Regions from separate parts of the Burkholderia seminalis genome, predicted to be linked through region 3. Evidence: predicted binding sites of a transcription regulator. Region 3 holds the regulator's gene; each other region holds the start of a gene.
The links. Region 3 encodes LexA, which represses DNA repair genes until DNA is damaged. Its sites were predicted from a motif close to ACTGTATNNNNATACAGT; they were not measured.
Positions count from the first base shown of each region.

Region 1: a site for LexA is predicted at 1,741-1,758, ahead of imuA (translesion DNA synthesis-associated protein ImuA). Genes of this name have one in related genera too.
Region 2: a site for LexA is predicted at 3,731-3,748, ahead of recA (recombinase RecA). Genes of this name have one in related genera too.

Region 1 covers NZ_CP013398.1:3,140,305-3,149,968, reverse strand. The annotation lists gene WJ12_RS14235 (ABC transporter permease) at 1-828, shown strand, start outside; gene WJ12_RS14230 (ABC transporter ATP-binding protein) at 830-1,624, shown strand; gene imuA (translesion DNA synthesis-associated protein ImuA) at 1,772-2,479, shown strand; gene WJ12_RS14220 (Y-family DNA polymerase) at 2,412-3,908, shown strand; gene WJ12_RS14215 (error-prone DNA polymerase) at 3,915-7,130, shown strand; gene WJ12_RS14210 (GntR family transcriptional regulator) at 7,442-8,176, shown strand; gene nagA (N-acetylglucosamine-6-phosphate deacetylase) at 8,300-9,403, shown strand; gene WJ12_RS14200 (SIS domain-containing protein) at 9,396-9,664, shown strand, end outside.
Region 2 covers NZ_CP013398.1:2,929,956-2,939,619, forward strand. The annotation lists gene sucC (ADP-forming succinate--CoA ligase subunit beta) at 1-890, opposite strand, end outside; gene WJ12_RS13285 (DUF2889 domain-containing protein) at 959-1,567, opposite strand; gene recX (recombination regulator RecX) at 1,713-2,582, opposite strand; gene recA (recombinase RecA) at 2,582-3,655, opposite strand; gene WJ12_RS13300 (response regulator transcription factor) at 3,844-4,572, shown strand; gene WJ12_RS13305 (sensor histidine kinase) at 4,590-6,137, shown strand; gene WJ12_RS13310 (MFS transporter) at 6,365-8,023, shown strand; tRNA gene WJ12_RS13315 (tRNA-Met) at 8,186-8,262, shown strand; gene WJ12_RS13325 (hypothetical protein) at 8,695-9,183, shown strand; gene WJ12_RS13330 (LysR family transcriptional regulator) at 9,257-9,664, opposite strand, start outside.
Region 3 covers NZ_CP013398.1:1,726,302-1,735,965, forward strand. The annotation lists gene WJ12_RS07865 (M20 family metallopeptidase) at 1-22, opposite strand, end outside; gene WJ12_RS07870 (LysR family transcriptional regulator) at 188-1,135, shown strand; gene mnmH (tRNA 2-selenouridine(34) synthase MnmH) at 1,205-2,332, shown strand; gene WJ12_RS07880 (permease) at 2,329-3,387, shown strand; gene WJ12_RS07885 (hypothetical protein) at 3,484-3,906, shown strand; gene WJ12_RS07890 (ABC transporter permease) at 3,944-4,777, opposite strand; gene nodI (nodulation factor ABC transporter ATP-binding protein NodI) at 4,784-5,698, opposite strand; gene WJ12_RS07900 (universal stress protein) at 6,031-6,528, shown strand; gene WJ12_RS07905 (DUF2939 domain-containing protein) at 6,612-7,316, opposite strand; gene WJ12_RS07910 (hypothetical protein) at 7,346-7,681, opposite strand; gene lexA (transcriptional repressor LexA) at 7,708-8,355, opposite strand; gene WJ12_RS07920 (sulfate ABC transporter substrate-binding protein) at 8,620-9,657, shown strand.

The DNA.
Region 1 (9,664 bases), 1.4 Mb from region 3:
CTGATCTCGTTCCGCATCCTCAACTTCCCCGACCTCACCGTCGACGGCAGCTTTCCGCTGGGCGGCGCCGTCGCCGCGACGCTGATCTCGGCCGGCTACGACCCGTTCACGTCGACGCTGCTCGCGATCGTCGCGGGTGCGCTGGCCGGCTTCGTCACCGGCTGGCTGAACGTGCGCCTGAAGATCATGGATCTGCTCGCCAGCATCCTGATGATGATCGCGCTCTACTCGGTGAACCTGCGGATCATGGGCCGCCCGAACGTGCCGCTGATCTCCGAGCCGACGCTGTTCACCGTGCTGCAGCCGGACTGGATGCCCGACTACGTGCTGCGCCCGGCGCTGCTCGCGATCGTCGTCGTGGTCGCGAAGCTCGGCCTCGACTGGTTCTTCTCGTCGCAGCTCGGCCTCGCGATGCGCGCGACCGGCGCGAACCCGCGGATGGCGCGCGCGCAAGGCATCGCGACCGGCCGCGCGACGCTCGCCGGGATGGCGCTGTCGAACGCGCTCGTCGCGCTCGCCGGCGCGCTGTTCGCGCAGACGCAGGGCGGCTCGGACATCTCGATGGGGATCGGCACGATCGTGATCGGGCTGGCCGCCGTGATCATCGGCGAGACGCTGCTGCCCGCGCGCCGACTCGTGCTGACGACGCTCGCGGTCGTGCTTGGCGCGATCGTCTACCGTTTCTTCATCGCGCTCGCGCTGAACAGCGAATTCATCGGCTTGAAGGCGCAGGACCTGAACCTCGTGACGGCCGCGCTCGTCACGCTCGCGCTGGTGCTGCCGGCGACGCGCAAGAAGCTGTTCGCGCGCAAGAACGGAGGAGCATGACATGCTGTCCGCACACGATCTCAAACTCACGTTCAATCCCGGCACGCCGATCGAGACGCGCGCGCTGCGCGGGCTGTCGCTCGAGATTCCCGACGGCCAGTTCGTCGCGGTGATCGGCTCGAACGGCGCCGGCAAGTCGACCTTCCTCAATGCGGTCAGCGGCGACCAGCCGGTCGATGCGGGGCGCATCGCGATCGACGGCGCGGATGTGACGCGCAAGGCCGCGTGGGACCGCGCGCATCTCGTCGCGCGCGTGTTCCAGGATCCGATGGCCGGCACCTGCGAGGCGCTGACGATCGAGGAGAACATGGCGCTCGCGATGGCGCGCGGCGTGCGGCGCGGCTTTCGCGCCGCGCTCGACCGGCCGTCGCGCGAACTGTTCCGCGACAAGCTGCGGCTCCTGAACCTCGGCCTCGAGAACCGGCTGACCGACCGGATCGGGCTGCTGTCGGGCGGCCAGCGGCAGGCCGTGAGCCTGCTGATGGCGTCGCTGCGGCCGTCGCGGATCCTGCTGCTCGACGAGCACACGGCCGCGCTCGACCCGAAGACGGCCGCGTTCGTGCTGGAGCTGACCGCGCGCATCGTCGCCGAGAGCAAACTGACGACGATGATGGTCACGCACAGCATGCGGCAGGCGCTCGACTACGGCGACCGCACGGTGATGCTGCACCAGGGGCAGGTCGTGCTCGACGTGTCGGGCGATGCGCGCAAGGGGCTCGACGTGCCGGACCTGCTGCAGATGTTCGAGAAGGTGCGTCACGAGCAGCTCGACGACGACGCGCTGCTGCTCGGCTGACGGGCGGGGCCGGCCGGCGTGCGATGACCTGACGCGCGCGCCGGCCTCCTCCCGGCTTTCCTCTGACGAAAACCGGTTTCGCACCGGTGCTGTGCGACGCGGGCGCATTGCCATATACTGTATATCCATACAGTTGTGGGTGGCGTCATGCTCGCATCCTCCATTTCTCCCGAATCCCTTCATCCGTCGCTCTGGCGCGGCTCGCAGCTCGCGCGCGGCGGCCCGCGCACGATCGAGACCGGCTTCGCGCCGCTGTCGGCCGAATTGCCGGGCGGCGGCTGGCCGGTCGGCGGGCTCGTCGAACTGCTGGCCGCGCAGCCGGGCTGCGGCGAGATGCGGCTGCTCGCGCCCGCGCTGGCCCGTACCGTCAGTGCGCGGCGTCCGCTCGCGCTCGTCGCGCCGCCGCAATCGCCGCATGCGACCGCGCTCGCCAGTCTCGGCGTGCCGGCCGACGCGCTGCTGTGGCTGCGCGCCGGCAGCCGCACCGATGCGCTGTGGGCCGCCGAGCAGGCGCTCAGGACGGGGTGCTGCGGCGCGCTGCTGCTCTGGCAGGAGGCGCGGCCCGATGCGCTGCGGCGCCTGCATCTCGCGGCCGCGCGCACGGGCGACACGCTGTTCGTGATGCTGCGCCCGCTGTCGGCCGCGCGGCAGCCGTCGCCGGCCGTGCTGCGCGTCGCGCTGTATCCGGTGCCGGGCGGCGTGTCGCTCGACATCGTCAAGCGTCGCGGCCCGGCGCGCGGCGAGCCGCTCGTGCTCGACCTGCCGTCGCCCATCGTGGAGAGCCGCTATGCGCGTCTTGCTCGGCATCCATCTGCCGCGCCTGCCGCTCGACGTGTGCGTCCCGCCGCCGTCTGACGCAGCGGCCGGCGAGGCAGGCGACGCAGGCTGTGCGGTGCTCGAGCAGGGTGTCGTGCTGATCGCCGATGCGGCCGCGCAGCGGCGGGGCGTGCGCGCGGGCATGAAGCGCGGCGGCGTGCTCACGCTCGCGCCCGAGACGCAGCTCGTCGAACGCGATCCCGCGCGCGAAGCCGATGCGCTGCGCGCGGTCGCGCTCGCGTTGCTGCGTTTCTCGCCGTGCGTCGCGCTCGACGACGAAGCCACGCTGATCGTCGACGTCGGCCCGAGCCTGCGGTTGTTCGGCGGCCTGCCGTCGCTGTGCCGCCAGGTGCGCGCGACGCTCGCGGCGCTCGGTTATGCGGCGCGCCTGTCCGCCGCGCCGACCGGGCGCGGCGCGTGGCTGCTCGCGCGCACGTCGGCGCGGGCGCGTCTCCGGCGCCGCGTTGCGCGCCCGGCTTCGCTCGTCCGTTCGCTCGACCGGCTGCCCTGCGTGCTGCTGCCCGATGCGCGCCCGTACGCGGGCTGGTTCGACGGCCTCGGCTGCCGCACGCTCGCCGATCTGCGCGGTCTTCCGCGTGCGGGGTTGCAGCGTCGTTGCGGCCCCGCGCTGCTGGCCGCGCTCGATCGTGCGTACGGCGACGCGGTCGAGCCGCTCGCGTGGATGGCGGTGCCGCCCGTGTTCGACGTGCGGCTCGAATTGCCGGAGCGCGTCGAATACGCGGAAGCCGTGCTGTTCGCCGCGCGGCGGCTCGTCGTGCAGCTGTGCGGGTGGCTGGCCGCGCGGCAACTGTCGCTGGCCGCGATGACGTTCGAGCTCGAGCACGAGCGCGGCCGCCAGGCCGTGCCGCCGACGCCGCTCGAACTCGCGTTCGCCGCACCCGTGCGCGACGAAGCGCACTTCATGCGGCTGCTCGGCGAGCGGCTCGCGCGCGTCGAGTTGCCGGCCGCGGTGATCGCGGTGCGCCTGAAGGCCACGCGCGTCGAGTCGGTCGCGCCGCCGGCCGACGATCTTTTTCCCGAACCGGGCGGTACGCGGGAAACCCGTGAGCGGTTGTTCGAACTGCTGGTCGCGCGGCTCGGCGCGGAGAACGTGCTGCGCGCGGCGCCCGTCGCCGATCACCGGCCCGAGGCCGCGAACCGCTGGCTGCCGCTCGATGCGCAGGCGGGCAAGCCGGCCGGCGGGCCGCCGGCGGTGCCGCCGAGGCCCGCGTGGCTGCTCGCCGAGCCGCTGCCGTTGCTGGTGCGCGAGAACCGGCCGGTATTCCATACGCCGCTGAGAATGATGTCGTCGGTGGAGCGGATCGAGGCCGGCTGGTTCGACGGTCAGTTCGCCGCGCGCGATTACCACGTCGCGCAGGACGAAGCCGGTGCGTGCTACTGGGTGTTCAAGGAGCGGGCGGGGAGCGAGGCCGAGCCGCGCTGGTTCCTGCACGGCTTGTTCGGGTGAACGGAGATGGTTGCGGATTTCAGTGGGTTGCCCGATTACGCGGAGTTGTTCTGCCGCTCGAACTTTTCGTTTCTGCATGGCGCGTCGCATGCGGAAGAACTGGTCGAGCGTGCGGCGGAACTCGGCTATCGCGGGATCGCGATCACCGACGAGTGCTCGCTCGCCGGCGCGCCGCGCATGCATGTCGCCGCGCAAGCGAAAGGGCTGCCGCTCGTCATCGGTTCGTACTTCGACGTCACGCCGGACGACGTCGCGCCCGGTCACGATCCGGGCCCCGGTGCGTTCGGGCTCGTGTTGCTCGCGCAGAACCGCGAGGGGTACGGCAATCTTTCGGAGCTGATTTCGTGGCGGCGGATGGCGTCGCCGAAGGGGACTTACACGCTGACGTCGCGGATGCTGTCGGCGCCGCCTGCGGAGTTTGCCCATTTGCGCGGGATGCCCGACTGCTTCGCGATTCTCGTACCCCTGTATCCGGTACGCGCGGACGTGCTCGATGTGCAGGTCGCGTGGTTTCGCGTGACGTTCGGCGCGCGCGCGCGGCTCGGGCTCGTGCAGTTGCAGCGTGCGCTGGACGGCGCGCAGCGCGACGAGATTCGCGAGGCGGGCGAGCGGCGGGGCGTGCGTATCGTCGCGCTGGGCGACGTGACGATGCACCGGCGCTCGTGCAAGGCATTGCAGGACGTGATGACGGCGATTCGCGTCGGGATGCCGGTGTCGGAATGCGGCTATGCGCTGGCGCCGAATGCGGAACAGCATTTGCGTTCGCGCGGGCGGATCGCGAAGCTGTTTTCGCCGGACGAGATCGCGGAGACATGCGCGATGCTCGATGCGTGCGATTTCGAACTCGATTCGCTGCGCTACGAATATCCGGACGAGATCGTGCCTGAAGGTCATACGCCGACGAGTTATCTGGAGCAGGAAACCCGGGCAGGCGCGCGCCGTCGCTATTCCGGGGAACCGCCGGAGCACGTCCGGGAACGGATCGACTACGAGTTGGCGCTGATCGCGACACTGAGTTACGAGCCGTTCTTCCTGACTGTCTACGACATCGTCAAGTTTGCACGTAGCCAGAACATCCTGTGCCAGGGGCGTGGTTCCGCGGCGAACTCGGTTGTTTGCTATTGCCTCGAGATCACCGAAGTCAGTCCCGATCAGAGCACGATGCTGTTCGAGCGTTTCATCAGCGCGGAGCGCGGCGAGCCGCCCGACATCGACGTCGATTTCGAGCATCAGCGCCGCGAAGAAGTCATTCAGCATATCTATCGGAAATACGGCGAGAATCGCGCCGCGCTCGCGGCAGCCGTGTCGACCTATCGTCCGCGCGGCGTGCTGCGCGAAACCGGCAAGGCACTCGGCATCGATCCGATGTTGATCGATCGCGTCGCGAAGGGGCATCGCTGGTTCGACGGCAGCCGCGACCTGTTGCAGCAATTCGCGACGACCGGACTCGATCCCGAAACGCCGCTGATTCGCACATGGGCCGAACTGGCGGGGCGATTGCTCAACTTTCCGCGTCATCTGTCGCAGCATTCGGGCGGCTTCGTGATCAGCCGCGGCAAGCTCACGCGGCTCGTGCCGGTCGAGAACGCGGCGATGGACGGGCGGCGCGTGATTCAGTGGGACAAGGACGATCTCGAATCGCTCAAGCTGATGAAGGTCGACGTGCTCGCGCTCGGCATGCTGTCGGCGTTGCATCGGGCGTTCGACCTGCGCACCGCATGGCGCGGGCCGGCGGAGGACGGCGAGCCGTTCACGCTGAAACACATTCCGCCGGACGATAAGGAAACCTACGACATGATCTGCCGTGCCGACACGGTCGGCGTGTTCCAGATCGAATCGCGCGCGCAGATGTCGATGCTGCCGCGTTTGCGACCGCGTGATTACTACGATCTGGTGGTTGAGGTCTCCATCGTGCGACCAGGGCCGATCCAGGGCGGTGCCGTCCATCCGTACCTCAAGCGGCGCAAGATCAAGGCGGGGGAGGAAAAAGGGGAAATTACCTATCCGAGCGACGCGCTCAAGGAGGTGCTCGAACGCACGCTCGGTATTCCAATCTTCCAGGAACAGGTGATGCAGATCGCGATCGTTGCGGCGGGTTTTACACCCGGCGAAGCCGATCGACTGCGTCGTGCGATGGCCGCGTGGAAGCGCAGGGGCGATCTCGGCCCCTACCACGACAAGATCGTCCAGGGCATGCTCGCGCGCGGCTACACACGCGAATTCGCCGAGCAGATCTTCGAGCAGATCAAGGGCTTCGGCGAATACGGCTTCCCCGAAAGCCACGCCGCCAGCTTCGCGAAACTGGCGTACGCGAGCAGCTGGCTCAAATGCCACGAACCGGCGATCTTTCTCGCCGCGCTGCTGAACAGTCAGCCGATGGGGTTCTATCCGCCGTCGCAACTCGTGCAGGATGCCAAACGCCATGGCGTGCAGGTTCTGCCGATCGACGTGACGCAAAGCAACTGGGAGGCGTCGCTCGAAGCGCTCCCCGGCCAGCTGCCGCCGCACGGCCAGCCGGCCGTGCGGCTCGGCCTGTCGCTCGTGCGCGGCCTTGGCGAAGCCGCCGCGCGCCGGATCGAAGCCGCGCGCGCCGCCGGCCCGATCGACAACGTCGATACGCTCGCGCGCCGCGCGCAGCTCGAACGCCGCGACCTCGAAGCGCTCGCCGCGGCGAACGCGCTCGCGACGCTCGCCGGCCATCGCCGCGACGCGCTGTGGCAGGCTGTCGCCGCGGCGCCCGAGCGCGACCTGCTCGCCGCCGCACCGATCGACGAAGCGGAGCGGCCCGCGCTCGGCGCGCCGTCGGAAGCCGACGACATCCTCGCCGACTATCACACCACCGGCCTCACGCTGAACCGCCACCCGGTCGCGCTGCTGCGGCCCGCGCTGCGTGCGCGGCGGCTGTCGTCCGCGGCCGAGCTGCACGACCGTCCCGACGGCCGGCTCGCGCGCGCGTGCGGGCTCGTGACCGCGCGGCAGATGCCGGGTACCGCGAAAGGCGTGATGTTCATGACGCTCGAGGACGAAACCGGCTGCGTGAACCTGATCGTCCGGCCCGAGCTGCTCGCGCGGCAGCGCCGCGAAACCCTCGATTCGCGGCTGCTCGCGGCGTCCGGCGTGTGGCAGGTCGCGAGCGACGTGCGGCACCTCGTCGTGCAGCATTTCGAGGATCTGACGCCGCTGCTCGGCGGCCTGCGCACGTCGAGCCGCGAATTCCACTGAGGCCGGCATCGCGCCGGCCTGCTCGGCAGGTGCATACCAGTTGGACTAATTGGTTCTATTTCGGTCTTATATCCGCGTCCGAAATCTCGCCGGGTCATGCCCTCGAACTGTCCCCTTGCATACCACCTCGGGTAAATCCCTATCCCGCACTGCTTTGTAAACAAAGGCTTTGCCGGCACTAAAACGCTTGTCGGGCAAGGCTTCCGGCGATTTCCGCGATGCTAATACCAGTTCGTTGACTGGTATTATGGTGGTTATATAATGCGTTCACTTTCGACGGTCCGAGATCGTCGTCCGACACCCGGAGGCACATGGAAACCGGCTGGTCCGAACTGGCGCCCGATCCCCTCGACGACACGCCGCTCTATCTGCAGCTCGCCCGCAACCTGGCGAGCGCGATCCACGGCGGCGCGTGGCGGGCCGGCGAGGCGCTGCCGTCGGAGCGGTTGCTGTCGGTGTCGGTCGGCGTATCGCGCATCACGGCGCGTCGCGCATTGGCGCTGCTGGTCGAGCAGGGGCTGATCAAGCGGGCGCGCGGGGCGGGCAGTTTCATCACGCCGCGCGTGGCCGATCCGCTGTCGCGTCTGGTCGGCTTCACCGCGAAGATGCAGCAGCGCGGCTTCGTGCCCGATTCGGTGTGGCTGTCGCGCCGGCTGCGCGCCGCGAGCCGCGACGAGATCACGCATCTCGGCCTCGCGCCGGGTGCGACGGTGGCGCGGCTCGAACGGCTGCGCCGCGCGGACGGCATCGTGATGGCCGTCGAGCACTCGACGCTGCCGGCCGCGGTGGTGCCCGATCCGCAGGCGCTCGGCGCGTCGCTGTACGAATACCTCGAAGCGCGCGGCATGATCGTCGTGCGCGCGCTGCAGCACTTTCGCGCGGTGAACGCGACGCGCGAGATCGCGAAATGGATGGCGGTAAAGCCCGGCGCGGCGCTCCTCGTGATCACGCGCATCGGCTACGGTGCCGACCAGCGCGCGATCGAAGTGACCGAAACGTATTGCCGCGACGACTATTACGACTTCGTCGCCGAACTGAAACGCTGACGCGCGAGACTGCGCGCGCATCCCGCGCGATCGCGATGGAACGCAATCGCGCGCGATGAATCGCAACGAATTGGCAAATCGCGACGCGGACGCCCGCGTCACCAGATCATCAAGAGAAACGTCATGCTGACTGGCAACATCCTCACCCCCGACGGCTGGATTCACGGTTCGCTCGATAGCGAGAACGGCCGCATCACCACGCTCGACGGCGCGCCCGTCGATCCCGCGACGAACGACGCGCCGTACATCCTGCCCGGCTTCATCGACCTGCACGTGCACGGCGGCGGCGGCGCCGACGTGATGGAAGGCGGCGACGCGATCGAGACGATCGCGCGCACGCACGCGCAATTCGGTACGACGAGCCTGCTCGCGACGACGATGACCGCGCCGCGCGACGAACTGATGCAGGTCGTCGCGAACCTCGGCACCGTCGCGCGTACCCGCACGCCGGGCGGCGCGCGCGTGCTCGGCGTGCACCTCGAAGGGCCGTACATCAACCCCGGCAAGCTCGGCGCGCAGCCCGACGCGGCCGTGTCGGCGGTGCTCGACGAAGTGCTGAAGTACCTGTCGATCGCGCCGATCCGCGTGGTCACGCTGGCACCGGAAATCGCGGGCCACATCGAGATCATCGGCGAGATGGCCGCGCGCGGCGTGCGCGTGCAGCTCGGCCACTCGCTCGCGACCTACGACGACGCGGTCGCCGCGCTCAAGCACGGCGCGTGCGGTTTCACGCACCTGTTCAACGCGATGTCGCCGCTGCATCACCGCAACCCGGGCCTCGTGGGCGCGGCGCTTGCGCACGCCGAATACGCGGAAATCATCCCCGACCTGCTGCACGTTCACCCGGGCGCGATTCGGGCCGCGCTGCGCGCGATTCCGCGCCTGTACGTCGTGACCGACAGCACGTCGGCCACCGGCATGCCCGACGGCGAATACCGGCTCGGCAGCCAGCACGTGACGAAGTGCCTCGGCGGCGTGCGGCTCGCCGACGGCACGCTCGCCGGCAGCACGCTGACGATGGACCAGGCGCTGCGCAACCTCGTGTCGCTCGGCCTGCCGATCGCCGACGTGTCGAACCGGATGTCGCGCTACGCGGCCGATTACCTCGGCGTAGCCGATCGCGGCCGCCTCGAGCGCGGCGCATGGGCCGATCTCGCGGTGTTCGACCGCGACCTGAACCTCACCGCGACCTACGTCGAAGGAGAATCGATTGTCGAATATGCTTAAGGAAGCGCGCGAGTCCGCCCAGGTCGTCGCCGCGCAGATCGCCGACACCACGCGCGTCGAGGCGCTCGCCGGCCAATTGCTCGATTACCCGCCGGCCGTCGCGCTGACGGTCGCGCGCGGCAGCTCGGATCACGCCGCGAGCTATTTCGCGAGCCTGACGATGAGCCGCCTCGGCGTGCCGGTCGCGTCGCTGCCGATGTCGGTCGCGACGCTGCAGCAGGCGCCGCTGAAGGTGCAGGACCAACTCGCGATCGCGTTCTC
Region 2 (9,664 bases), 1.2 Mb from region 3:
TTCTCGGTCGTCGCGCCACCGCCGACGTCCAGGAAGTTCGCCGGCTCGCCGCCGAACAGCTTGATGGTGTCCATCGTGGCCATCGCGAGGCCTGCGCCGTTCACGAGGCAGCCGATGTTGCCGTCGAGCGAGATGTACGCGAGGTCGAACTTCGACGCTTCGATTTCAGCCGGATCTTCTTCGTCCAGATCGCGGTACGCGACGATTTCCGGGTGGCGGAACAGCGCGTTCGAGTCGAAGTTGAACTTCGCGTCGAGTGCGGTGACCTTGCCGTCGCCGGAGACGTTCAGCGGGTTGATTTCAGCCAGCGATGCGTCGGTTTCCCAGAATGCCTTGTACAGGCCTTGCAGGATCGCGCGCGCTTGCGGGATCGAAGCAGCCGGCACGCCGATCTTCGCGGCGAGATCGTCGGCCTGGGCGTCGAGCAGGCCCGTCGACGGCTCGACGATGACCTTGTGGATCAGTTCCGGGTGCTTCTCGGCAACTTCCTCGATGTCCATGCCGCCTTCGCTCGAACCCATCAGCACGATCTTTTGCGAGATGCGGTCGACGACGAGGCTGACATACAGTTCCTGCTTGATGTCGGCGCCTTCCTCGATCATCAGACGGTTGACCTTCTGGCCTTCCGGACCGGTCTGGTGCGTGACGAGTTGCATGCCGAGGATCTGGTTCGCGTATTCGCGCACCTGCTCGATCGACTTCGCCACCTTCACGCCGCCGCCCTTGCCGCGGCCACCCGCGTGGATCTGAGCCTTCACGACCCATACCGGGCCGCCGAGCTCTTCCGCCACCTTGACGGCTTCGTCAACCGAGAACGCCGGCTTGCCGCGCGGTACCGCGACTCCGAATTTCCGCAGGATTTCCTTACCCTGGTACTCGTGAATCTTCATGCGTGATTCCCTTCAGTCTGAGAGTTGGATGAAAAGTCGCTTAAGACGCTTCTTCGAATGATTTCCGTTCATTCCTTCGTGCTGCCGTCACCGGGCATATCCGGCCGAATCGGGCCGTACCAGCGCGGGTAGTACTGCCGCACGACCTCGCCGTCGAACCGCAGCGCACGGCAGCGGCCGAGCTGGAACGGCGGTTCGGCGGGCGCGCCGTCGTGATCCGGCCCTTCGCCGCCCTCCTCGCGCACGTTCCACACGTCACCGGCGAACGCCTGGATCGCCGCCGTCGGCAGCACGGCGCACAGTTCGGTGAGATGGGAGCAGCCTGCGACGCCGGCGAGCAGCCGGTTCGCGTTGCGGCGGAAATTGCGGAAGAGATTGAGCCCGATGAGGGCCCGGTAGGCAGGCGGGGCGGATTGACAGTGACCGGGATACGGCACCCATTCCGAAGACGCTTCGGCGTCGACGACATTGAGTTCACGATCGATAGTCACGCGCAGCCAGAGTTCGTGGATCGGCAGGCCTTGGGGCCGGATGCCCGACGCAAGCGCGACATCGCGCGGCTTGTGGTCGGTCAGGCAGGCTTCGATGTCCCACAAGCCGTCGCCGCGCTCGTAAGCTTCCGCTCGGATTGCGCGTCGATGTCGCAACTGACGGGGCACGGGCTCGGATAGCGGCATGCTGGAGGTTGAGGCCGAAGAGGAAAACCCATGGATTTTAGCATATTGGGTATTTGAGACAGTTTGACGCGACGGCGGGTATTCCCGCCTGTCCGGAGGCGGTTGCATTGCAGCAAAATCGCGCGCCACGCGCGCGACCGGCCGGTCAGTCGTCGATCGGGAAATCGTCGCCGACCTTCAGCAACTTCACGATGGTCGAGCTCGAGAAGCCGCGCGCGGCAAGAAAGCGGGCCTGCTTCGCACGCTCGGCCGGCGTTTGCGGCAGTGCACCGAATTTCTTGCGCCAGACGGCCTGCGCACGGGCCCATTCGGTCTCGCGCAACTGCGCGTTCACTTCCTCGACGAGCGTGTCGCCGACTGCGTGACGCTTCAGCTCGCTGACGATGCGCGCGACGCCGACGCGCGATGCGCGGCGATGCACGAGGCTCTCGGCGAAGCGCGCATCGGACAACCAGCCGTCCTTTTCCAGCGCATCGAGCACCGGCTCGACGGATTCTTCTTCGCCGACGTAAGGCGCGAGCTTGCGCGCGAGTTCCACGCGACTGTATTCACGCCTCGACAAATAGCCGAGCGCACGGCCCTTCAATGAACGTGGCGGTTTCGACGACTTGCGTTCGGCGGTCCCGGGCGTGTCGCCGGATGAAGTACCGGAAGACGCACCGGACGCACGGCGCGTGCGGCGCGGATGCTGGCTGCTGCGGGTATAGACGTCTTCCCGTGCCGGCGCCGACGCATCGGCTGCGCGATCGCCCGGGAAGCGGACACCGGACACGCGACGGCGTGACCGGTCGTGCGCGTCGAACGATTCGTCGTCGTCGAACGGATCGTCGGGCGCGGCAATCTCAAACGAAACGAGGGCATCGCCGGATGCCCTCGTCACGGTGCGGTTCGCGGCATCGCTGCCCGCGGCCCGCCGGTCGGCGCCCGAGGATCCGGCTCGCCGGCCGGAGCGACCCGCCGCTTCGGGCGCGTCGCTCTCCGCCGGCTCGCCAGCCTGACCTCGGCGCGCAACCATCACTCTTCTTCGTCCACCGCCTCGGCTTCGTTGCCGACTACGCCATCGGGCATGCTGGCGACACCGAGCGATTCACGGATGCGGTTCTCGATCTCGCGTGCGATTTCCGGATTTTCACGCAGGAATTCACGCGCGTTGTCCTTGCCCTGGCCGATCTTCTCGCCGTTGTAGCTGTACCAGGCGCCCGCCTTGTCGACGATCTTCGCCTGCACGCCGAGATCGATGATCTCGCCCTGGCGCGAAATGCCTTCGCCATACAGGATGTCGAAAATCGCTTCGCGGAACGGCGGCGACACCTTGTTCTTGACGACCTTCACGCGGGTTTCGTTGCCGATCACCTCGTCGTTCTTCTTGATCGAGCCGATCCGGCGGATGTCGAGACGCACTGACGCATAGAACTTCAGCGCGTTGCCGCCCGTCGTGGTTTCCGGGTTGCCGAACATCACGCCGATCTTCATCCGGATCTGGTTGATGAAGATCACGAGGCAGTTCGTGCGCTTGATCGTGCCGGTCAGCTTGCGCAACGCCTGCGACATCAGGCGGGCCTGCAGACCCGGCAGCGAATCGCCCATCTCGCCTTCGATTTCGGCCTTCGGCACAAGCGCCGCGACCGAGTCGATGACGATCATGTCGATCGAGCCCGAGCGCACCAGCGCGTCGGTGATTTCGAGCGCCTGCTCGCCGGTGTCCGGCTGCGAGATCAGCAGTTCCGGCACGTTCACGCCGAGCTTCGACGCGTATTGGACGTCGAGCGCGTGCTCGGCGTCGATGAACGCCGCGGTGCCGCCCAGCTTCTGCAGTTCGGCGATGACCTGCAGCGTGAGCGTGGTTTTACCCGACGATTCCGGACCGTAGATCTCGACCACCCGGCCGCGCGGCAGGCCGCCGACGCCCAGCGCGATGTCGAGACCCAGCGAGCCCGTGGAGACGACCTGGATGTCCTCGGCCGCTTCGCCGTCGCCCATCCGCATGATCGACCCCTTGCCGAACTGCTTCTCGATCTGCGCGAGTGCGGCCGCCAGCGCCTTGCTCTTCTCGGCGGTCATCCCGGAGCCCTTCTTGCTATCTTCCATGAATCGTCCTTTGCTATGATGAGCAGCGTCTGTTAAAGGCGCGCCCGCTTTCAAGCGCCGCCCACGAATGCAGACACTGTATAAAAAAACAGTAGTTTATGCAAGCCCGCAATGCGGGGCGTTGTACACGAATAACTCCGGAGACAGCCGCGTCGGCGCGAACGCCTCGCCGGCCATCGGTCAGCAACATGCGAATCCTCATCGCCGAAGATGACAGCATACTCGCGGACGGCCTCACCCGGTCACTCCGCCAATCGGGCTATGCGGTCGATCACGTGAAGAGCGGCGTCGATGCCGACACCGCGCTGTCGATGCAGACTTTCGACCTGCTGATCCTCGATCTCGGACTCCCGAAAATGTCCGGGCTCGAAGTGCTCAAGCGCCTGCGCGCGCGCAACTCCAACCTCCCCGTGCTGATCCTGACGGCCGCCGACAGCGTCGACGAACGCGTGAAGGGGCTCGACCTCGGCGCCGACGACTACATGGCCAAGCCGTTCGCGCTCAACGAGCTCGAGGCGCGCGTGCGCGCGCTGACCCGGCGCGGCGCGGGCGGCGGCCCGACCGTCGTGCGCCACGGCTCGCTCGCGTTCGACCAGGTGGGCCGCATCGCGTACGCGAACGATCACGTGCTCGATCTCTCCGCGCGCGAACTCGGCCTGCTCGAAGTGCTGCTGCAGCGGATCGGCCGGCTCGTGTCGAAGGAGCAGCTCGTCGATCACCTGTGCGAATGGGGCGAGGAAGTCAGCAACAACGCGATCGAAGTCTACGTGCACCGGCTGCGCAAGAAGATCGAACCGAGCGGCGTGCGGATCTCGACCGTGCGCGGCCTCGGCTATTGCCTCGAGAAGGCCGCGCCCGCCGCGCCGGCCGATACGGCAGCGCCCCAGCCCGCGACGGCCGGCACGCCGCTGCGCTGACGGCGGGCGGCGCCGCGATGGCCACGCCGGCCCATTCCCGCCATCCGACCGGCGCGCCGTCGTCGGCCGCCGACGAGGCGCGCGACGCGCGCTACGAGAACCCGTTCGCGCCGCCCGACGAAACCGAATCGCCCGAGGCGCCGCGCCCGCGCTCGCTGTTCGGCGAGATCCTCGACTGGATGCTCGCGCCGCTGCTGCTGCTGTGGCCTATGAGCATCGCCGTCACCTACCTCGTCGCGAAGACGATCGCGAACGGCCCGTTCGACCGTGCGCTCGAAACCAACGCGTACGTGCTCGCCCGGCAGATTCATCCGGTCAACGGCGTCGCCGAGCTGACGCTGCCGGAGCAGACGCGCGACTTCCTGCGCGCGGACAACGTCGACAGCGTTTACTTCCAGGTGCTCGGCACGCGCGGCGAACTGGTCGCCGGTGAAGCCGACATGCCGCTGCCGCGCGACGAGGACCGCCCGCCGCCCGGCGTCGTCGTGTTTCGCGACGACCTGCTGCGCGGCAACGACGTACGCGTCGCCTATACGACGGTCGCCCTGCCGCAATCGAGCGGCGCGCAGCCCGTGCTCGTGCAGGTCGGCGAGACGCTCGACAAGCGCAACGCGCTCGCGAACGACATCATCAAGGGCGTGATCCTGCCGCAGTTCGTGATCCTGCCGCTCGCGATCCTGCTCGTGTGGTTCGGGCTGTCGCGCGGGCTCGCGCCGCTCAACGCGCTGCAGGCGCACATCCGCGCGCGGCGGCCCGACGACCTGTCGCCCGTCGAGGCGCAGCGCGCGCCGCCCGAGATCGAACCGCTCGTCACGTCGTTCAACGACCTGCTCGCGCGCCTCGAACAGAACATGGCGCTGCAAAAGCGCTTCATCGCCGACGCCGCGCACCAGATGAAGACGCCGCTCGCGGGCCTGCGCACGCAGGCCGAGTTCGCGCTGCGCCACCCGGTCCCGCCCGACGTACAGCGCTCGCTCGAACAGATCGCGACGAGTTCCGAGCAGGCCGCGCGGCTCGTCACGCAGCTGCTGGCGCTCGCGCGCGCCGAGAACCGCGCGAGCGGCCTCACGTTCGAGCCGGTCGAGATCGCCGCGCTCGCGCGGCGCGCGGTGCGCGACTGGGTGCAGGCCGCGCTCGCGAAGCGGATGGATCTCGGCTACGAAGGGCCGCCGGACGACGCGCCGCTCGACGTCGACGGCAATCCGGTCATGCTGCGCGAGATGCTCGGCAACCTGATCGACAACGCGATCCGCTACACGCCCGAAGGCGGCCGCATCACCGTACGCGTGCATGCCGACCCGGCGGCGCGGCTCGTGCATCTCGAAGTCGAGGATACGGGCCCCGGCATCCCGGCCGCCGAACGCGAACGCGTCGTCGAGCGCTTCTACCGGATCCTCGGCCGCGAAGGCGACGGCAGCGGCCTGGGGCTCGCGATCGTGCGCGAGATCGCCACCCAGCACGGCGGCACGCTGACGCTCGACGATCACGTCTACCAGCAGGCGCCCCGCCTGGCCGGCACGCTCGTGCGTGTCAGCCTGCCGCTGACCGGCACGGCCCCGGATTAACCCTGACGCGCGCCGCCGGCGGCCGGCGAAAATGCGTCGAAACCGGCGATTTACCGGACGATCGCGCCACAATCGACGCGTGTAGCGGCCGATTCGGCACGGGTTAACGTGCAGTCGTTTTGTGCGCGCGAGTCAGTCCGCCGTAAGTTTCCGTGCCAATAATCGTCGTCAGGCCCGCCCCTCCCAAGGCGGCCGCATATCTATATCAAGGGACTTGGAGACGATTCATGGCAACGTTAGGCGGGCAAATTTCGCACTCGCCGATGACGGGCGAAGAGAAGAAGGTGATCTTCGCGTCGTCGCTCGGCACCGTGTTCGAGTGGTACGACTTTTACCTGGCCGGCTCGCTCGCGGCCTACATCAGCAAGAGCTTCTTCTCCGGCGTCAATCCGACCGCCGCGTTCATCTTCACGCTGCTCGGCTTTGCAGCCGGCTTCGCGGTGCGGCCGTTCGGCGCGATCGTGTTCGGCCGGCTCGGCGACCTCGTCGGCCGCAAGCACACGTTCCTCGTGACGATCGTGATCATGGGCGTCTCGACGTTCGTGGTCGGCTTCCTGCCCGGCTACGCGTCGATCGGCATCGCCGCGCCCGTGATCTTCATCGCGATGCGGCTGTTGCAGGGCCTCGCGCTCGGCGGCGAGTACGGCGGCGCGGCGACCTACGTCGCCGAACATGCGCCGGCGAACCGTCGCGGCTTCTACACCGCGTGGATCCAGACGACCGCCACGCTCGGCCTGTTCCTGTCGCTGCTCGTGATCCTCGGCGTGCGTACGTTCATCGGCGAGGAAGCGTTCGGCAGCTGGGGCTGGCGCGTGCCGTTCGTCGCGTCGATCCTGCTGCTCGCCGTGTCGGTGTGGATCCGGATGCAGCTGAACGAATCGCCGGTGTTCCTGCGCATCAAGGCGGAAGGCAAGACGTCGAAGGCGCCGCTGACCGAAGCATTCGGCCAGTGGAAGAACCTGAAGATCGTGATCCTCGCGCTGATCGGCCTGACGGCCGGCCAGGCCGTCGTGTGGTACACGGGCCAGTTCTACGCGCTGTTCTTCCTGACGCAGACGCTGAAGGTCGACGGGGCCAGCGCGAACATCCTGATCGCGATCGCCCTGCTGATCGGCACGCCGTTCTTCCTGTTCTTCGGTTCGCTGTCGGACAAGATCGGCCGCAAGCCGATCATCCTCGCGGGCTGCCTGATCGCGGCGCTGACCTACTTCCCGCTGTTCAAGGCGCTCACGCACTACGCGAACCCGCAGCTCGAGCTCGCGACGCAGAAGGCGCCGATCACGGTCCTGGCCGACCCGGCCACCTGCTCGTTCCAGTTCAACCCGGTGGGCACGTCGAAGTTCACCAGCTCGTGCGACATCGCGAAGAGTGCGCTCTCGAAGGCCGGCCTGAACTACGAGAACGTCGCGGCACCGGCCGGCACGCTGGCCCAGATCAAGGTCGGCGACACGGTGATCCAGACCTACGACGGCAAGGCGGCCGACGCGAAGGCGCAGGGCGCGGCGTTCGACAAGACGCTCGCATCGACGCTGAAGGGGGCCGGCTACCCGGCGAAGGCCGACCCGGCGCAGCTCAACTGGCCGATGACGATCGTGATCCTGACGATCCTCGTGATCTACGTGACGATGGTGTACGGCCCGATCGCCGCGATGCTGGTCGAGATGTTCCCGACGCGGATCCGCTACACGTCGATGTCGCTGCCCTATCACATCGGCAACGGCTGGTTCGGCGGCTTCCTGCCGGCGACCGCGTTCGCGATCGTCGCGGCGAAGGGCGACATCTATTCGGGCCTCTGGTATCCGATCGTGATCGCGCTGGCCACCTTCGTGATCGGCCTGCTGTTCGTCAAGGAGACGAAGGACTCGAACATCTACGCGCAGGATTGAGGTTGTCCGGGCGGGCGGATGCGGGTTGCCGGACGGGTGTTCCGGCGACCGGCAAACCGCCCTGCCGCGAGGGCGTCGCGGGTCATCCGGCAACTTTTTTCACGGGAGATGGAAAAAGCTGTTGACAGCCAGGCGGCCGACCGACATAATTCAATTCTTCACGGCGAATTAGCTCAGTCGGTTAGAGCGACGGAATCATAATCCGCAGGTCCGGGGTTCGAATCCCTGATTCGCCACCAAATGCGAAAAGCCGCTGTTTCGAAAGAAACAGCGGCTTTTTTCATTGCTGCGTGGCTCCGGCAGCAGCCCCCGCCGATAAACATCGCGTACGCCCGGTCCAGCGGGTTCCGCAACCGGGATCCGTCATGCGCTTAATGGCATCCGCCAGCATGGCCCGTTCCGGCGTGTCGCGACCGCCCACCCATCCCGTTTTTTCCCGACGTTCGTCGCTCCCGCGGCGAAATCACATCGCGTCGACCGCTCCGGTCTCCGCCAGCATCCGCCGGCTGTAGGCAAGATCGCGAACCGGCCACGACGAAATCCTGAAGGCCGCGCTCGCGGACAAGAACACCGCTCCGACCGACGCCTGCGTCAGCCTGGCCGGCGCCGAACTTCCTGCGGACGTCAATGCGAAGGATTTGCCGAGGGTCGACGGCGTAGTGAGATCAGACGTGCAGGCATTGATCAACCGCGGACTGATTACCGTGAAATTCAATGCAGGCAAAGGACGACCGACCGTGAGAAATCCGGACTACGAATCACGCGGCACCCATGTCCCGTTGAGCCACATCGCGCTCACCCCCGTCGGAAAGTCGTTCTACCGGTACGAGGAACTCGAGACGACCGACGGGTCGGTTCCCGGTGGACGGGCGCTGCTCATGGTGAACCTGTTCTGCGCGCACGTGACCTATGGTGGCGTCGAAAAATTCATGGAGCCGTCCAAGAATCCGTTCGACGATAATCCGCACCTGGTCTCGTGGGTCAATTTCCCGTGGAAGCCGGGTCGGCCAGCCACGCCGTGGCTGGCCGACCCGGACCTGCTGGGCTCGCTGACGTTTTATCCCGAAGAGGACGGCTGGGCGCACAAGGGCATTCTCCTCGAACGGGACGACAACGGGCACTGGACGCTCGGAGAAAATCCGTACGCGATCCGCTGGTAGGCCCGCCATAAGACGTGACGGTTCAGCTGCCCGACGATCGACGGATGAGGCATTCACGGCAAGTCTCGTCGCCTTACGCCGCTACCGCCCCTCTCTGCTGCTTCGCCGCCTGCGCCCCCACCCGCCCCCGCCAGTTCTCCCCGCCCTCCAGCGCCGGCGTCGACTCGAACACCTCCGCGATCCAGTCGGCGAACACCCGCACCTTCTGCGACAGATGCCGGTTGTGCGGATAGACGATCGAAATCGGCTTCGGCTTCGGATTGCAGTCCGGCAGCACCTCGACCAGCGAACCGTCGAGCAGGTTCGGCAGCACCATGAACAGCGTCGGCTGGATCATCCCGAACCCTTCGAGCCCGCACGTCACGTAGGCATCCGAATCGTTGACCGTTACGCTGCCGTTCATCCGCACCTCGAACGGCTTGCCGTCGATCATGAACACCCATGGAATCGCCCGCGCACCGTGGCTCGAACGGAAATTCAC
Region 3 (9,664 bases):
GGATGGCGGCGGTACGGCTCAAGTCGTATCTCCTCTGACGGGGGCGCTACACGCGCGGACCGCGCATGCAACGTGAAGTGCGATCGATTCTAGGAAGCCGTTTTTTTTGTCACAATGATCGAATTTCGAACCTTTCTTTGCCGAAAAGGCAAAGCGGCGCGGCCGGATGCGGCGCGGAGACAGAACGATGGCGGCTTTCCTGCATGGCCTGGCGTTGCGGTATTTCGTCGAAGTGGCGCGCACCGGCTCGATCAGCGACGCGTCCGCGCGGCTGCACGTGGCCGTGTCGGCGATCAGCCGGCAGATCGCGAAGCTCGAGAGCGAGCTCGGCGCGCCGCTCTTCGAGCGGCGGCCGCGCGGGATGGCGCTGTCGGAGGCCGGCGAGCGGCTGCTGGCGTTCGCGCAGCGCAGCCTGCTGGAAGCCGAGCACGTGATGAAGGACATCGGCGGCCTCGACGCGCTGCACGGCAGCCTGCTGAAGATCGCGTGTTCCGAAGGGTTCGCGATCGATTTTCTGCCCGGCGCGCTCGCAAGCTTCAAGGCGCGCCACCCGGGTGTCGATTTCACCATGTGGGTTGTGTCGCCGGCGGAAGCGACGCGGCGCGTGCGCGACGGCGATGCGGACATCGCGCTGACGTTCAGTCTTGCACCGGAGAAGGGCGTGCGCGTCGAGCATACCGAGCGCGCGCCGATCTTCGCGCTGGTGCGGCACGATCATCCGCTCGCGACGCGCGACGCGGTGTCGCTCGCCGATGTCGCGCGGCACGCGCATGTGCTGCCCGAGGCCGGCACGACGGTGCGTCAGCTGATCGACATTGCGTGTGCGCTCGACGGGCTGCTGCTCGAGCCCGAACTGACGAGCAACAACACGGCGGCGATGTACGGCTACGCGCGGCGCACGGGGGCGGTGATGTTCACGGGGCTGCTGTCGGTACGCGACCGTTTCGATGCGGACGGTTTCGTCGTCGTGCCCGTGACGAACCCGCAGCTGCGCGAGCGCAGCATCCAGGTGCAGACGATGGCGGGGCGCGATCTGCCCGCGTCGGTACGTGCGTTCCGCGACCACCTCATCGACGCGATGCGGGTTGCATCGACGCCGCCGACGGCCGTGCGCGGCCCGAGACGCCGGCCGTGAGATAATCGTCAATCCGCCTTCCGTGCCCATGCGGCTCTTCGAGCCGCATCGCCCCTGTTCGACGCCAAATTGAAGAACCTGATTGTCACCCTCGATCGCGCCGGCGAGTTCGACGAGATCATCGACGTGCGCACGCCGCTCGAGTTCGCCGAGGATCATATCCCCGGCGCGCTGAACGCGCCCGTGCTCAGCAACGAGGAGCGCGTGCTCGTCGGCACGATGTACCGCCAGGTATCGCCGTACGAGGCGACGCGCGTCGGGGCGGCGATGGTCGCGCGCAACATCGCGCGCCATCTCGACACGACGTTCGCCGACCGGCCGCGCAACTGGCGGCCGCTGATCTACTGCTGGCGCGGCGGCAAGCGCTCGGGTTCGATGACGACCTGGTTCAACCTGATCGGCTGGAAGGCGCGCCAGCTCGACGGCGGGTACAAGTCGTACCGCCAGTCGGTGTGCGCGACGCTCGATTCGCTGCCGACGCGCTTTCGCTACATCGCGCTCGTCGGCCATACCGGCTGCGGCAAGACGCGCCTGCTGAACGCATTGCGCGACGTAGGCGCACAGACGCTCGATCTCGAGGCGCTCGCGTGCCATCGCGGCTCGCTGCTCGGCGCGCTGCCGGGCAAGCCGCAGCCCGCGCAGAAGGGGTTCGATTCGGGGCTCGTCGAAACGCTTGCACGTTTCGACCCCGAATGGCCGGTGTTCGTCGAATCGGAAAGCCGCAGGATCGGGCTCGTGCAGTTGCCGATCGCGCTGATCGAAGCGTTTCATGCAGGCCCGTGGGTACATGTCGAGGCGGCGCACGACGAACGGATCGCGTTCCTTCTCGACGATTACGCGCACCTGTTCGACGAACCGGACGCGTTCAAGGCGCAACTTCATCGGCTGATCGGCCTGCATAGCCGTGAACAGGTGACGCACTGGAAGGCGTTGATCGATGCGAACGCGCGCGCCGAACTGTTCACCGAACTGATCGACAGGCATTACGATCCCGCCTACGCACGAACCTACCGCGCGGTCTACAACAAGCCGAACCGGGCGCTGACGTTCACGTTCCGGCCCAACGCCGCCGACGTGCGCGATCAGGCGCGCACGCTGCTGGCCGAACTCGCGCGAGCCGGGTTGCCCGCATCGGCCGCGCTTGCCGCAGGCACGCAATCCAAAACCGACAAAGACCAATCGACGACTACACGATGACGACCACACGCACCCAACCCAATCCGGCGCTCGGCTGGATGACCTTCCTGCTGATCGCGGTCGCGGGACTGTTCTATGTGAAATGGTTTCCGTACTACAACAAGGCGTTCGTCGCCGCCGAGCACCATTCGATCGGCCAGTCGATCCTGATGGGCACGTCGGCGAGCGCCCCCGAGCCGTCGTTGAAGGCCGCGCTCGACTACGCCTGGGCGTACGGCAAGGCGATCTGGCAGGCGATGGTGCTCGGCCTGCTGCTCGGCTCGGCCGTGCAGGCGCTGCTGCCCGCGCACTGGGTCGCGCGCGTGCTGGGCCGGACCGGATTCGGCAGCGTTGCCGCGGGCGGCCTGCTGTCGCTGCCCGGGATGATGTGCACGTGCTGCGCGGCGCCGGTCGTCGCGGGGCTGCGCGCACGCCATGCGTCGCCGGGCGGCGCGGTCGCGTTCTGGCTCGGCAACACGGTGCTGAACCCGGCCGCGCTGGTGTTCATGGGTTTCGTGCTCGGCTGGCACTGGAGCGCGCTGCGCCTCGTGCTCGGTATCGCGATGGTGTTCGGGATCGGCTATCTGCTGAACCGCATCGCGCGGTCTGAAGACCGCAGCATCGACGATGCGCAGCTCGCCGCGCTGGCGGCCGAGCAGGCCGCGGCCGGCAATCCGTTCGTCCGCTGGGTGAAGCTGCTCGCGCGCATGGCCGTGCGACTCGTGCCCGAATACATCGTGCTCGTGCTGCTGCTTGGCGCCGCGCGCGCATGGCTGTTCCCGCATATCGGCCCGGACATCGGCAATCATCTCGGCTGGATCGTCGCATTCGCGGTCGCGGGCATGCTGTTCGTGATCCCGACGGCCGGCGAGGTGCCGATCATCCAGGCGATGCTGTCGCTCGGCATGGGTGTCGGCCCGGCCGCCGCGCTGCTGATGACGCTGCCGCCGATCAGCGTGCCGTCGCTCGCGATGCTCGCGCGCTCGTTCAAGCCGTACATGCTGGCGATCGTCGCGACGCTCGTTGTCGTATTCGGGATCGTGAGCGGCTTGCTCGCGCTCGCGCTCGGGTTCTGACGCGCGCAGGCCCGGTGCGATAGCCGTATTCATATTCATCCGGCGCCGCCGCTTCACGCGCGCGGTGCCCTTTACAAGAAGCAAACAGGAAAACGCATGACCCAACCGAAGATTCATCCTCGACTCGAAAAGGCGCTGACGCGCGGCGATCTCGCGATCCGCCAGGCCAATTCCGCGCGGGCGACTGCCGTGTTGAACGCACTCGGCACGATGATCATCGAGGCCTCCGCAACGATCGGCGTCGAGGCCAGCATCGACATTCCGCAGGGCGACCGCATTTACGATCCCGTCAACGGCGTGTGGCCGCAGAAGATGCTGGTGTCGTTCGACGGCCCGGTGGAGGACGCCGACAAGGAAGAGCTGCGCTCGGTCTATCTGGTGGCCGACGATCCGGGTACGCAGTTCCGCGTCGAATGGCATCGCGCGGACGGCAAGCTCGGTCGCCAGGAAGGCGGCCCGCTCGCGACCGTCGCGTTCCTGACCGACGTCGAGATCCCGTGGAGCGACGACGACGAGTAACGTCGTCGCATCAGACCGGCGCCTGGTGCGCCGGCCGTCAGCGCATCATTCGCCGCCGGAACAGCCACGCGGACAGCACGAATCCGCCGACCGCGTAGCCGGCGAGCACCGCGACGTGCAACGCGATGTCGGTTGCCGGGCGGCCGAGCATCGCGGGCCGGATCAGTTCGACCGCGTTCGCGAGCGGCAGCGCCTGGGCGGCGTGCTGCGCGACCGGCGGCAACTGCGTGATCGGGAAGAACACGCCCGACAGCAGCAGCATCGGCGTCAGCACGAGCGTCTGATAAAACATGAAGAAATCGTAGGACGGCGCAAGCGCCGTCACGATCATCGCGACGCTGGCAAACGCGAGACCCGCGAGCGCGATCACGGGCAGCGCCGCGAGCATCGACGGAAATCGCGCATAGCCGAGCGCACCCGCGACCAGCATGATCGCGACCCCCGACAGCATCGCCTTGCTGGCCCCCCAGACGATCTCGCCGAGCACGATGTCGCCGAGCGCGAGCGGCGTATGCATGATCGCTTCCCAGGTACGCTGCACGTGCATCCGCGAGAAACCCGAATACATCGACTCGAAGCTCGCGGACATCATCACGCTCGACCCGACCGTGCCGGCCGCGAGGAACGCGATATACGACACCCCGTCGACGTGGCCGAGCATCAGGCCGAGCCCGAAACCCAGCCCGAACAGATAGATCATCGGATCGGCAAGATTGCCGAACATCGATGCGAGCGCGAGCTTGCGCCAGACGAGATAGTTGCGGCGCCAGACGGCAATCCAGTTGGTGGCGTTCGCGGGCATCGCGATCGCGAAGCGTGATTCGCGCGAAGGCGCGGACGGTGTGGCGGCGGAATAGTTGCGCACGTCCATGATCGATCAGTCCTGCATTTCGCGGCCCGTGAGCCGCAGGAATACATCTTCCAGATTGGCCGGGCGGTGCAGATAGCGCAACCCCGTGCGACCCTTGAGTCTCGCGCTGAGCGGCTCCGCGTCGCTCACATAGCAGAACAGCGTCTCGCCGCTGATCTCGGTGCGCTTCGCGAATGCCGACAACTCGTCGCGCAGCGCGGCCGGATCCGGCCCGTAGATCTCGATCACGTCGCAGCCGATCTCCGATTCGATCAGCGCGTGCGGCGCGCCCTCGGCGATCTTGCGGCCTTCCTCGATCACGCATAGCCGGTCGCACAGGCGTTCGGCTTCTTCCATGAAGTGCGTCGTGATCAGGATCGTCTTGCCGCGCGCGAGCAGCGAGCGCAAGCGCTCCCACATCAGGTGCCGCGCTTGCGGATCGAGGCCCGTCGTCGGTTCGTCGAGCACCAGCACGTCGGGATCGTTGACGAGCGCGCGGGCGAGCGTGAGGCGACGCCGCATGCCGCCCGACAGTTCACCGACCTTCGCCTCGGCCTTGCTCTCGAGCTTCGCGAATTCGAGCAGTGGCGGTACGAGTGCGCGCGCGGCTTGCGCCGATATCCCGAAATAGCGGCTGAACACGAGCAGATTCTCGCGGACGGTGAAGTCGGGGTCGAGATTGTCGAACTGCGGGACGACACCGACGCGCTGGCGTGCATGCCGCGCACGCGACGGAACCGGTTCGCCGCACAGGGAAATGGTGCCGGCATCGGGATGCGCGAGACCGAGCAGCATCTTCAGCGTGGTGGTCTTGCCGGCGCCGTTCGGGCCGAGCAGGCCGTAGCATTCGCCGGCCTGCACGTTGAAGGACAGGCCGTTGACGACGAGCTTGTCGCCATAGCGTTTTTCGACGTTGCGGAAATCGATCGGTGCGACGGACATGGGCATGTTGTCGTTGTAAGCGGGCGCGCGTGGCTATCCGATGCGTGGCCGGCAAGCGAACGGATCGCGCGAATGCGTGTCACACGGGCATGACCGAAGCGCGCGACGCCGGCGTGGCGATGGCCCGCTGGAGTACGAACGGGCCATTCTAGTGCATCGGCTGCGTCTCTTCAGGGCATGCCTGCACGGTGCGATGCATGCGGGCACCGATCGTGCACTGCATCATCGCGCACGCGCCGAGCGGGGCGAATCAGCGTTTTCCATCCCTTGCATCCTGAATTGCGGCGCACCATGATGAATGCGTAGGCTCGTTGTCGCGATAGGGAGGTTTCATGGCCAGTTACAACAAGATTTTGCTGTGTTACGACGGCACGCTCGAAGGGCGCAAGGCACTGCGCTGCGGTGCCAATCTCGCAATGGACCTGAAGGCGGAGACGCACTTGCTGTCGGTTGTCGACATGCGTTCGAGCATTGCGCAAAGCGCAGGTCTGCTGACGGACGTCGCGTGCGGCCGGTTCGAGGAAACCGCGCGGGAAATCCTGCAGGAAGGCGTGAACTGGCTGCGTGAGCGCGGTGTGCAGGCCGAAGGCCATTTCGCATTCGGTTATCCGATCGACGAAATCGCGAATCTCGCGACGGAACTGAAGGTCGATCTCGTCGTCGTCGGCCACCGGTGCCGCAGCGGGCTGTCGAGATGGTGGATGGGGTCGGGCAATACGCAACTGCTCGATCGCGTGAACTGCAGCATCCTGGTGGCGTGTTCGTCCGCGCAGGAGCAGAAGGAAGAAATCGCGCGCGAGCGTGAAGCGGCCATCGCGAACGGCAAATGATCGAATGATGCGATGACGGCCCGACCGGCGCTGCGAGCCGGTCGGGCGCCGCTGCATCAGCGGTGCGGGTACCGCGCAGCCTGCTACGCGTGCAGGTCGATCGCGGACAATTTCCACGAGAACAGGGCGAAGCGGTGGAATATCGCCGCATAGCGCGTGCCGTCGGCGCTGCGCTGGTACGTGACGACGAATTCATCGATATTCCGGTATCCCGCGCTGGTTTGCTGCTGATGCGGCGGATGCGTTGCATCGCCCGCGCTGGCCGGCGCGGCAGACGTGGATGCGGGTGATGACGCAGCCGTTGCGGCCGCGTTGCTGACGGGGCCGGCGGCGCTCGCCGGCGCCGGACGGGCGGGCGTGTCGGCTGACGCATCGACTTGCGGCTGATTCGACCATTCGGGCGGACGCTCGCCCGGATTGCCGCGCGGCGGCAATCCGCTCATCAGCGCGGCCACGCCCTCCGGCGTCGCGTACGCATCGACCAGCGGGCCGATCAGTGCGGACCCGATCAGCGCGCCGATCACCGCGAACGGATTGTTCTTCTTCACCGCGTCGATCCGGCGCATCAACTCTTCCGTCACCTGCTGCTTCAGGCTGATGCGCAGCGACGGAAAATCGACGTATTCGCTGATGGCCTGCGCGTCGCGCGCGTCGATCGCCGATTTCAGACGACCGAGCGCGACGTACGGCGACGCGTACGCGTAGCCGACCGCCGCCACGACGGCGACGGCCAGCACGACGATCAGCAGGGGCTTGAGCCGCCATGCGCGGCCCGACGATCCAGTCACGTTGCCTCCGGTGCGGGGATGTTCCGCAATCAGAGACCACCCGGCGTAGCCGATCGTTCCTCCGCGATGCAGCGGTCGATCATCCGGCATACGGCGTCGATCGTGCCGACCATGATCAGCCGCGAACGGCCGTGATAGACGCGCACCGGCGCCCGGCGCGCGGGTTCCGCATGATTCAGGCCGGCGTTCAGCGATACCCGCGCGAACGCGGGGAGCGCCGACGGCAGCAGGGACGCCTGCCGTTCGACTGCGACTTCTTCTTGCACGGGCGCGGCCGCGGACAGCGGTGCGCAGGGCGTGCGGCCGCGCAGATGACGCAGGCGGCCGAATTGACGGAAAGGCAGCAGACGGGCAAGGCGTTCCATGATGTTCTCCTCAGCGAGACGGAATGTCAGAGTTCGCCTGATCGGATCAGTCCGACGGCGATGCCTTCCAGCGCGAACTCCGCGCTGCCGGCCTTGACGAAGATGTTTTCGTAATCCGGGTTCTCCGCGATCAGCTCGAGACCGCCAGGCCGGCGCATCAGGCGCTTGACCGTGACGTCGTCGCCGAGACGCGCGACGATGATCTGGCCGTCCTTTGCCTCCGTGCGCTTCTGCACGGCGAGGAGGTCGCCGTCGAGAATGCCGGCGTCGCGCATCGACAGGCCGCGCACCTTCAGCAGGTAGTCGGGCTTGCTCGTGAACAGCGCGGGATCGCACGCGTAGTGCTGCGAGATGTGCTCCTGCGCGAGGATCGGGCTACCGGCCGCGACGCGGCCGACGAGCGGCAGCGACAGCTGCATCAGGCCGGCGTGCGGCAGCGTGAACTGATGCGGGGCGTCGTCGATGCCGAGCAGGCGGATGCCGCGCGACGCGCCGGCGGCCAGCTCGATCACGCCCTTGCGCGCCAGCGCGCGCAGGTGCTCCTCGGCCGCATTCGGCGAACTGAAGCCCAGCTCGGCCGCGATCTCGGCACGGGTGGGCGGGAATCCGGAGCGCTCGATCGCGCGACGGATCAAGTCGAACACTTGCTGCTGACGGGCGGTGAGTTTGGTCATGGCTCAACTGTATGGATAGACAGTGAGCTGTATTTTTATACAGTACTTCGCGAATTTCAAGTGTTACGTGAGGTTCGACGCGATCGCGCCGGTTCCGGCGTGATTTTGCGACGCCCCGACGGCGGTTTATCTGCCGCAACCGTCCGTCCCGTCTGCGTTAGCACTTTTGAGTATTAAAAAATGAGGAACGATTATTTTTAATCATGTAACCCGTTCGCTAGACTGGCCCGACATCGCAATACCGACAACACTGGAGAACCAAGGATGGCGAAGCGCAATACGGGGCTGGTGGGCGGAGTGGGCCGCCTGATCGCAACACTCGCGCTGGGCGCGGCGGCGGCGCTGGGCGTCGCGACGCATGCCCAGGCCGATACGACGTTCCTGAACGTGTCGTACGACCCGACGCGCGAGCTGTATCAGGACTTCAACCAGGCGTTCGGCAAGGAGTGGAAGGCGAAGACGGGCGAGACCGTCAACTTCAAGCAGTCGCACGGCGGGTCGGGCGCGCAGGCGCGCTCGGTGCTCGACGGCCTGCAGGCCGACGTCGTCACGCTGGCGCTCGCGTACGACATCGACGCGCTCGCGAACAAGGGGCTCGTGAACAAGGACTGGCAGAAGCGCCTGCCCGACAACGCGTCGCCGTACACGTCGACGATCGTGTTCCTGGTGCGCAAGGGCAATCCGAAGGGGATCAAGGACTGGGACGACCTGACCAAGCCGGGCATCTCGATCGTCACGCCGAACCCGAAGACGTCGGGCGGCGCACGCTGGAACTACCTGGCGGCATGGGCGTACGCGGTGCACAAGCCGGGCGGCAACGAGCAGACGGCCAAGGAATTCGTCACGAAGCTCTACAAGAACGCCGGCGTGCTCGATTCGGGCGCGCGGGGCGCGACGACGAGCTTCGTGCAGCGCGGCATCGGCGACGTGCTGATCGCGTGGGAAAACGAGGCATTCCTGTCGGTGAAGGAATTCGGCACCGACAAGTTCGAGATCGTCGTGCCGTCGGTGAGCATCCTGGCCGAGCCGCCCGTCGCGGTGGTCGACAAGGTGGTCGACAAGAAGGGCACGCGCAAGCTGGCCGAAGCGTACCTGAACTTCCTGTACAGCCCGCAGGGCCAGGAGATCGCGGCGCGCAACTACTACCGGCCGCGTTCGAAGAACGTGCCGGCGGAACTGACGAAGCAGTTCCCGAAGCTGAAGCTGTACACGGTCGACGACACGTTCGGCGGCTGGACGAATGCGCAGAAGACGCATTTCGCGGACGGCGGCGTGTTCGACTCGATCTACAAGCCGCAGTAACGCCATA